One region of the Aminobacterium mobile DSM 12262 genome, then DNA from elsewhere that is predicted to be linked to it. Evidence: predicted binding sites of a transcription regulator. Region 1 holds the regulator's gene; the other holds the start of a gene.

What was found. Region 1 encodes HrcA, which represses chaperone genes, less so after heat shock. Its sites were predicted from a motif close to TTAGCACTCNNTNNNANNGAGTGCTAA; they were not measured.
Region 2: groES (co-chaperone GroES) is a predicted target of HrcA. The motif match lies at 2,398-2,424, and genes of this name have one in related genera.

The regions. Positions count from the first base shown of each region.
Region 1 is NZ_JAFZ01000001.1:743,340-747,767, forward strand. It holds gene folP (dihydropteroate synthase) at 1-1,003, opposite strand, end outside; gene K360_RS0103565 (histidine phosphatase family protein) at 1,092-1,742, opposite strand; gene hrcA (heat-inducible transcriptional repressor HrcA) at 1,933-2,949, shown strand; gene K360_RS10450 (nucleotide exchange factor GrpE) at 2,969-3,619, shown strand; gene dnaK (molecular chaperone DnaK) at 3,664-4,428, shown strand, end outside.
Region 2 is NZ_JAFZ01000002.1:225,134-229,561, reverse strand. It holds gene murJ (murein biosynthesis integral membrane protein MurJ) at 1-707, shown strand, start outside; gene K360_RS10745 (hypothetical protein) at 694-1,242, shown strand; gene tsaD (tRNA (adenosine(37)-N6)-threonylcarbamoyltransferase complex transferase subunit TsaD) at 1,248-2,264, shown strand; gene groES (co-chaperone GroES) at 2,462-2,752, shown strand; gene groL (chaperonin GroEL) at 2,783-4,420, shown strand.

The DNA.
Region 1 (4,428 bases):
TATATGATTGGATAAACTTTAATACCCGCATATTATCTTCGAGCCTTTTTCCAAAACCGATCCCTGGATCAATAATAATTCTGTCAGGAGCGACTCCTGCTTCTGCTAGCATATGAAGGCGCTGGTGAAAATAGTCGATAGACTCTCCAATTACATCGCAGTATACAGGGTTGTTTTGCATGGTTTTAGGTATTCCTTGTATATGGGAGAGCACATAGACAAGATCGGTTTGAACAGTTGCTGAGAACATATCTTGGTCAAGTGTAAAACCAGACACATCATTTATTATATCAGCGCCACAATCCGACGCTATTCGGGCTGTCTCCCCTCTATATGTATCGACAGAAATAACAGCGTCTTGAAACTCCTTCCTAACGGCGGAGAGGGCGGGTATAAGACGATCTTGCTCTTCCGTGGCAGAAATGGGATCTGAGCCGGGGCGGGTGGATTCCGCTCCTATGTCGAGAATATCAGCTCCTGCCTCTAGCATTTGACGGGCTCGTTTTACAGCTTCATCTGCTGTAGAAAGTCGACTTTCGCTATAAAAAGAATCGGGGGTGATGTTGAGAATCCCCATTACTTTTGTTTCACCACCGCCAAGAGACAGGGTTCGATGACGAGGCAAGGAGAGATTCCAAGAGCGTTGTGCCATAGCTTTGAATGTGTTGCTGAGTTCTTCACGTAATTGGTCAAGGCCCCAGCAAGAGAGGGCTTTCAGTTTCAGAAGCAGCGCTTTATATTGGCCCTCTGTCCCCAGAAGAAGCACATCGCTTTTTTCGGTTCGCCCGTCAATAACATTTTTATGGACGATAGCATCACCGCCACGAGCCAAGAGTTCCTGCTTTACATAGGCTGCTGCCCGAAAATCTACTTGGGAAACCCAAATGGGCAAAATTTCTCGCTTTGGCAAAAAATATGCAGCCGAGCGGGGATCTGCTCCAATTTTATGTATGAGAGATATGAGCTCGCTATTGGAATGAACGTGCACAGAATATATAGTCACTTGTATTATCCCTTTCTTAGATACCTAATGAAATGATATAAGAGCACAAAGATAATAAGACCTCTCTGTGAGGAGGTCAAGAAAGAGACTAAATCCATTCAGTGGAGACTTTTTTCAAGTGAGCAGTTTGGTTCAGAGAGAAGAGGCCGTATCCTCTTTGATAGTCATATGTCAAGATGCTATAGGATGCGGTGTCCATATGGGTTTTCCAGAAGTAGGGTTCAGGAATATTGAGACAGCCGGCTATAAGGGGTTTCAGCACAGTACGATGAGAGACAACGACTATAGTGTCTCCGTAATGTTTTTCAACCAGTTCTTTAAGAGCACGTAATGCCCTGCCTTGCACTTCTTGTAAGGTTTCTGCTCCGAAAAGGCGCAACTTTTCTGGATAGGTGAGCCATGTTTCCCAGTCACTCGGGTACTCTAGAGCGATTTCTTTTTTAAGGCGCCCTTCCCAAAAACTGAAATTAATATTGTTTAGGCCTTCGCATTCAAAAAGATGTTTATGGCTACATGCTCTGGCGATGGCTGTAGCCGTTTGTTTGGCTCGTAGCAGAGGGCTTGTATAAATAAAGTCGGGAACCATGGGGGCGATGGCTTTGCCTAAATCTTCTGCCTGTTCCAGCCCCCTTTCGTTGAGAGGATAGTCCACACGGCCGCGAAATCTCTCTTCTCGATTACCTTGACATTCACCGTGTCTAGCTAAAATTATAGTCGTGTGTTCTCGATCAGTAGCCATGATTCTCACTCTTCTTTCTCTTGTATCATATTAATGAATGTTATCATTATATATCAGAGAAATAATGAAATAAAAAGATTGACCAGTCTTGACAATAATTCTAAGGATTGATAATCTACCTTCTGTAAATGGATAGATTAGCACTCAACAAGAGAGAGTGCTAATACATTGAAAAAAGGAGGGGAGGTTCGTGCTTACCGAACGGCAACTAGAGATCGTTTTAGCCGTTGTGTATGAATATATTCAGACTGGGGAACCGGCAGGATCTCGTACTATTGCCCGTAAGTATTTAAAAGGTTGCAGTGCGGCTACGATACGTAATGAAATGTACGATCTTGAGCTGATGGGCTATTTCTATCAACCTCACACATCGGCAGGACGCCTTCCCACATCAAGGGCTTACCGACTTTATGTCGATTCTATTCTACATCGAAGAAGAGTCCCTCCGGTTGGATTTGAGTATTGGAAAGATGGCATTCGAGAACAGAAGCAAGGCATCGAATCTCTTTTATCCTATGTCTCCCAACTTCTGGGGCGGGTAACAAACTATGTGGGTGTTGCTGCTATATCCTCCCTTCATGAAGTGGAAATTCAACATGTGGATTTTGTTCGTCTTGGCGGAAATACGGTTCTTGTAATTATGGTACTTAAAGGTGGCCTTGTTCACCATAATATAGTGGCTTTGCCATGTGATTTATCTCAGGATTCCCTTGAGGAGTTGGCTCGTCGTATCAATATGATATGTGTTGGACATCCGTGGTCAGAAGTGCGGGAAGTCCTCTATTCTTATGTTATAGAGGGCCTTGAAAGATTTTCTGATGCGTGTTCAGAAGCCATTATACAAATAGACGGGATGTTGCAGAAGTATAACTATAGGCTATTTACAGGGGGGGCGCAGCATATCCTCAACCTCCCTGATTTTCAAGATATAAGTAAACTTCAGGCTGTTCTCTCTCTGCTGGAAGAGGAATCTTCTCTGGCAGAGGTTGTAGATCGTTGTTCTCTTGAACGCGGCGTTAATATTTCCATTGGAGATGAAAACCCGGAAGAGGAAATGCAAGAGTGTTCCATATTGATGGTTCCTTCAAGAAAGCGCGGTCGAAGAACAGTTTTAGGTGTAATTGGACCGATGAGAATGGATTATGAAAAAACGATTTCCATTCTCGAAGCCATGATGGCAGATCTGGAAGAAGAAAACGTCGATTAATATAAGGAGGTTCGATTCCATGGCCCGAGAAGAACAGGAAATGTGTCGTGAAACGAACTGTCAGCAGGGACAGGAAGCTCCACCTGAGGGAAAAATGGAGGAAGCAGGGCAGGAGGTTCTTGAGGTGCTGATTCAGGAAAAAAAGGAATTGGAAAAGGTTATAGAAGAAGTAAAAAAAGAAAACGAGATCCTTCGTACCGCTGCTGCATCTGCTCGTGCAGATTTTTATAACTATAAAAATAGAGTGGAACGAGAACGTGAAAGGTATATCCGCCTCGCGGAAGAAGATTTGGTAATGCAGCTGCTACCAGTTCTAGATAATCTCGACAGAGCTTTGGCACAACCTGACAATACAGAAGAACAGAATATTCGAGAAGGAGTATCTATGGTCCGGCGGCAGTTTTTGTCGGTGTTAGAGAAAGTGGGAGTCTCAGAAATACTGGCTGAAGGAGAGCCTTTTTCTCCAAGTTTTCATGAAGCAGTAGGTATAGAGCCAGTGGAAGAACCGGAAAAAGATGGCATCGTGGTTTTTGAACTACAACGGGGCTATAAAATGGCAGATAAGGTTATTCGCCCATCTCGAGTAAAGGTTGGAAAATACGTAGAACCCCAAAAAGCTCAAGAGTGTGAAAAAGATATTGTAAACGAAGACGATCAGTCTAAGGCATAGAAATATCTTAAATTGATTCTTTTTATTTTATAGAGGTGATAGGAATGTCAAAGGTAGTTGGTATAGACCTCGGAACAACAAATAGCTGTATAGCTGTTAAAGAGGGAGATAACGTAACTATTATTCCCAATGCGGAGGGAGCTCGGACGACTCCTTCTGTCGTGGCTTTTACAAAAGATGGAGAGCGTCTTGTAGGACAGCTTGCGAAACGACAAGCCATAGTTAATGCTGACCATACGATTATGTCTATCAAAAGAGATATGGGGTCTGAGGAAACAGTAAAAATTGACGGTAAAGCATATACACCCCAAGAAATATCGGCCATGGTTCTACAGAAACTTAAAAGAGACGCAGAAGATTATTTAGGCGAGCCAGTAACAAAAGCAGTTATTACCGTGCCCGCCTACTTTACCGATGCTCAGCGTCAAGCTACGAAAGATGCAGGAACTATTGCTGGTCTTGAAGTTCTTCGTATTATTAATGAGCCTACTGCAGCGTGTTTAGCCTATGGTGATAATAAACAGGGAGAGAGTAAAATTCTTGTTTTTGACCTTGGCGGGGGAACTTTTGATGTTTCCATTCTTGACGTAGGCGAAGGAGTATACGAAGTTCTCGCTACTTCTGGTGATAACCGCCTTGGCGGTGATGATTGGGATAATCGCATAGTGGAATGGATGGTAGCAGAGTTTAAAAAGACTGAAGGTATTGATCTCAATAATGATCGGATGGCTTTGCAGCGTTTACGTGAAGCGGCAGAGAAGGCGAAGATTGAATTGACATCTATGCCGGAAACCACTATCTCTCTTCCA
Region 2 (4,428 bases), on a different contig from region 1:
TTTCACGATGTGCAACTGGTGATAACCACGAGTTTAAAGAGACTGTTCAGGACTCCGTTCGTTTTGCTCTTTTTATAGTACTTCCGGTAACAGTGGGACTGATTCTTGTCTCCGACGAAGTTGTTAATTTTCTTTTTTATCGAGGTGCTTTTGATAGTTGGGCCTGGCATGCCACTGGTAAGGCTCTTGCAATGTACGCTTGGGGGTTACCCGGCATGGCTTGTACTACCATTTTTTTGCGGGGACTTTATGCTCAGAGCAGCCCTCGGGCAGCTTTAATGGTCACAGCTTCCAGCGTGGTATTCAATATTATATTCTGTCTTCTCCTAATCAAACCCATGGGGTTTTCAGGGCTTGCTCTTGCTACTTCTCTCGGGTTTACGGTCTCAGCTATTGTAGGTGGATATTTACTTTCGAAAGTTATGGAAAAACCTCTTCATATCTTTACCGTACAATGGAGCGGCCGAATAGTAGGAATTTTAGCTATTATGTCTGGTGCTGTTTGGCAATACCGGAAATTTTTACTCTACCCAGTTGGAGCTTCTCTTCCCATGAAAGGTATCTGGATTTTAGCAGTTTTCATTATTGGAGCAGTGGTATATGGAGGCTGTACATGGTTCTTTAGTTTTAAAGAATGGGGATGGCTTATGGGGGCTTTCTCTAAAAAACGTTCCTTCAGAGGAGAGAACATGGATGACAAAAAATAGATCATTAAAGTTGTTTTTACTCGTGATATGTGGATTCACTTTAATTTCTTCTTGCTCTTGTATTGCAGAAGCAAAAGAGTTGCAGCAGCTCATGGATGAGCGAACCGTTTCCTTCTGGATTGAAGGTGAAGTTTTGGGAGATATGGTCATAGGGGCCAGGGCGCAAGTTGCCCTCGTATATATTGATGGAACCCTCTCTAAGGCTCTGGTCTCTGATCCCCAGGCTCCTGAGTGGCTAAAATGGCATGCTAGCCATTTTAGCAGTAAAGATTTGAAGGGAAGGGCTCTCTTTGCTATGCGTTATAAAACTCAAAAACGATGGAATTTTGAGCCCAAAATGTTACAGATCGGTGATTACGTAATAAAAGATGAAGATGTTTTAACGAGCAAAGATTTTATGATAGTAGGGGACATTCCTCCAGATACTACGGGAACTTTAGCTTTTTCCGTCCCGGGGAAATACGTAAAAAAAGGACAGAATATAACTGTAGTCTGTGGAAAGGATTCGGAAGTCTTTGCCGTCCCAAAGAGGTGACAATAGTGAATTCTAATTTTTTGACCTTGGGAATAGAGAGTAGCTGTGACGATACGGCTGTTTCTGTTCTAGAGGGGCAACGTAATGTTAAAGCAGATTTTATTTCAAGCCAGATCAAAGAACATGCCCCTTTTGGAGGTGTTGTTCCGGAATTTGCATCGAGAATGCATCTCGAAGCGATTTTACCCCTTATACAGGCGGCCTTTAGCCAAGCTGGAATTAGTTCTCCTGCTTCAGAACTTTCCCTGATAGCAGTTACCGCAGGTCCGGGACTCATGGGATCGCTCATGGTTGGAGTCATGACAGCTAAGGCCTTTGCCCAATCATGGGGAGTACCTCTATTAGGAGTTAATCATCTGGAAGGCCATCTCTTTGCTAATGTAGTGGCTTCTGAAGATCTTCTTCCTCCTTTTATCTGTCTCATCGTTTCTGGGGGGCATACTGAAATTATACTTGTAGAAGATTGGGGTCAATATCAGCTTCTCGGAGAAACAAGAGATGATGCCGCTGGAGAGGCTTATGATAAGGTTGCAAAACTCTTAGGCCTCGGATATCCTGGGGGGCCTGTTATTGATAGGCTGGCACAACAAGGAAATCCAGAGGCTTTTCGTTTTCCTGTTCCTCTTAAAGGCAGTAATGAAATTGCTTTTAGTTTTAGTGGTTTGAAAACGGCGGTACTTTGGACAGTAAATGAGTTGCAAAAAAGCAAGACAGATCTACCTGTTGCAGATATTTGTGCCTCTTTCCAGCGAGCGGCTGTTACGGCGTTAGTTTCCAAACTGGAACGGGCCACTGAAGTGACGGGGATTCAGAAAATAGCTATATCAGGAGGAGTAGCTGCTAACAAGGGTCTCAGAAAAGAGTTATTGAAGAGGAAATATTGGGAAGTATTTATCCCGCCTGTGATTAGATGTACTGATAATGCCGTTATGATAGCTGCTGCTGGATATAATAGCTTTCAGCGAGGGAATATTTCAGATCTTTCTCTTGCTCCTAACCCTTCTTGGCACCTGCTTTCGTAGTGATGAGTATCAAAAACTGATAAAAAGAGAGATATAAAGAGATAGTATTGTATTTATAGGTATAAACTCTATTATTTATGATTATTTATCCTTGAGATAAAAAAGCATGAGAATTAATATTTAAACCGTTCAGTTAGCACTCGACACGAAGGAGTGCTAACATCTTAAAGGATAATATTTCAAGGAGGGATTTTCGAATGAACTTAAAACCGCTTGGTGATCGTCTCGTTGTTAAGGTCATCAATCAGGAAGAAAAAACCAAGGGAGGCATCGTTCTTCCAGATACTGCCAAAGAGAAACCCCAGGAAGGGGAAGTTATAGCTATTGGAACTGGGAAAGTGCTTGAGAACGGACAGAAGCTTCCATTGGAAGTTAAAGTTGGTGACCGTATCATATTCAGCAAATATGCCGGTACTGAGATTAAGCTTGACGGAGAAGAGTTTGTGATCTTCAGTGAGCGAGACGTTCTTGCTATTGTAGAGAAATAAGAGACGAGATAACTAAGGAGGAATGTAAAAATGGCGAAGATCCTTACTTTTAATGAAGATGCACGCCATGCTATGTTGCGTGGTATTGATAAAGTAGCCGATACAGTTGGTGTGACCCTTGGGCCTAAGGGGCGCAATGTAGTTTTGGAGAAAAAATTTGGATCCCCTACTATTACGAACGATGGTGTTACCATTGCAAAAGAAATAGACCTTGAGGATCCTTTCGAGAACACAGGGGCACAGCTGGTCAAAGAAGTTGCTTCTAAGACCAATGATGTAGCTGGTGACGGTACCACTACAGCTACAGTACTTGCCCGAGCCATTATCCGTGAGGGAATGAAAAACGTAGCAGCTGGTGCTAATGGCATGTTGATGCGCCAGGGAATTGAAAAGGCCATTGATTTTGTAGTGGACGAACTGAAGAAGATGGCTATTCCCGTGAAAAATCGAGATAAGATTGCTCAGGTTGCCGCTATCTCTGCTAATGATTTTGCTGTTGGACAGCTTATTGCTGAAGCCATGGAGAAAGTGGGACAGGATGGCGTCATTACTGTGGAAGATAGCCAGACTGTAGGAACGACTCTTGAGATGGTAGAAGGACTTCAGTTTGATAAGGGGTACATTAGCCCTTACATGATCACTGATCCTGAGAGAATGGAAGTTGCTTTTGATGATGCGTATATCTTGATTCATGATGGCAAGGTAAGCAACATTAAAGATCTTCTTCCTGTTCTTGAAAAAGTTGTCCAGACTGGAAAGCCTCTTCTGATCATTGCTGAGGATGTGGAAGGAGAAGCCCTTGCCACTCTAGTTGTGAATAAGCTGAGAGGTGTCATGCAGATAGCTGCCGTTAAGGCTCCTGGCTTTGGCGAGCGTCGCAAGGCAATGCTGAACGATATTGCCATTGTGACTGGTGGCCAGGTTGTGAGCGAAGATCTGGGCATTAAACTTGAAAGCGCTGACATCTCTATGCTTGGTAAAGCTAAAAAGATTCGTATCACAAAAGAGGAGACCACTATTGTAGAAGGTGCTGGTTCCTCTGAAGAGATCCGCAAACGCGCAGCTCAGATTCGAAAAGAGCTTGAGGAATCCACTTCTGAGTACGATAAAGAGAAACTTCAGGAACGTCTTGCCAAACTTGTGGGTGGCGTAGCCGTTGTTCAGGTCGGTTCAGCTACAGAGACGGAGCAGAAAGAACTGAAGCATCGTATAGAGGATGCGTTGAATGCAACAAGAGCAGCTGTCGAAGAAGGCATTGTAGCTGGCGGCGGAGTTGCTATCATCAACTGCATTTCTTCTCTTGATAAGTTTATAGGGAACCTTGAAGGTGATGTGAAAACTGGTGGAACGATTATTCTCAATGCTCTCACGGCACCTCTTCATTTGATCGCCCAGAACGCAGGGTATCAGGGTGATGTGGTGGTAGAGAAAGTTCGCGGTCTAAAAGCAGGTCAGGGACTTGACGCAGCTACTGGCGAGTATGTGGATATGATTGAGGCCGGCATTATCGACCCTGTAAAAGTAACGAGAAGTGCCCTTCAGAATGCTGGTTCTATTGCTGCCATGGTTCTCACCACAGAGGCTATTGTGGCTGACAAGCCAGAACCCAAGAGCGCTGCTCCTATGCCTGGTGGAGCAGGAATGGGTGGTATGGAGGGAATGTACTAGGAGTAAGT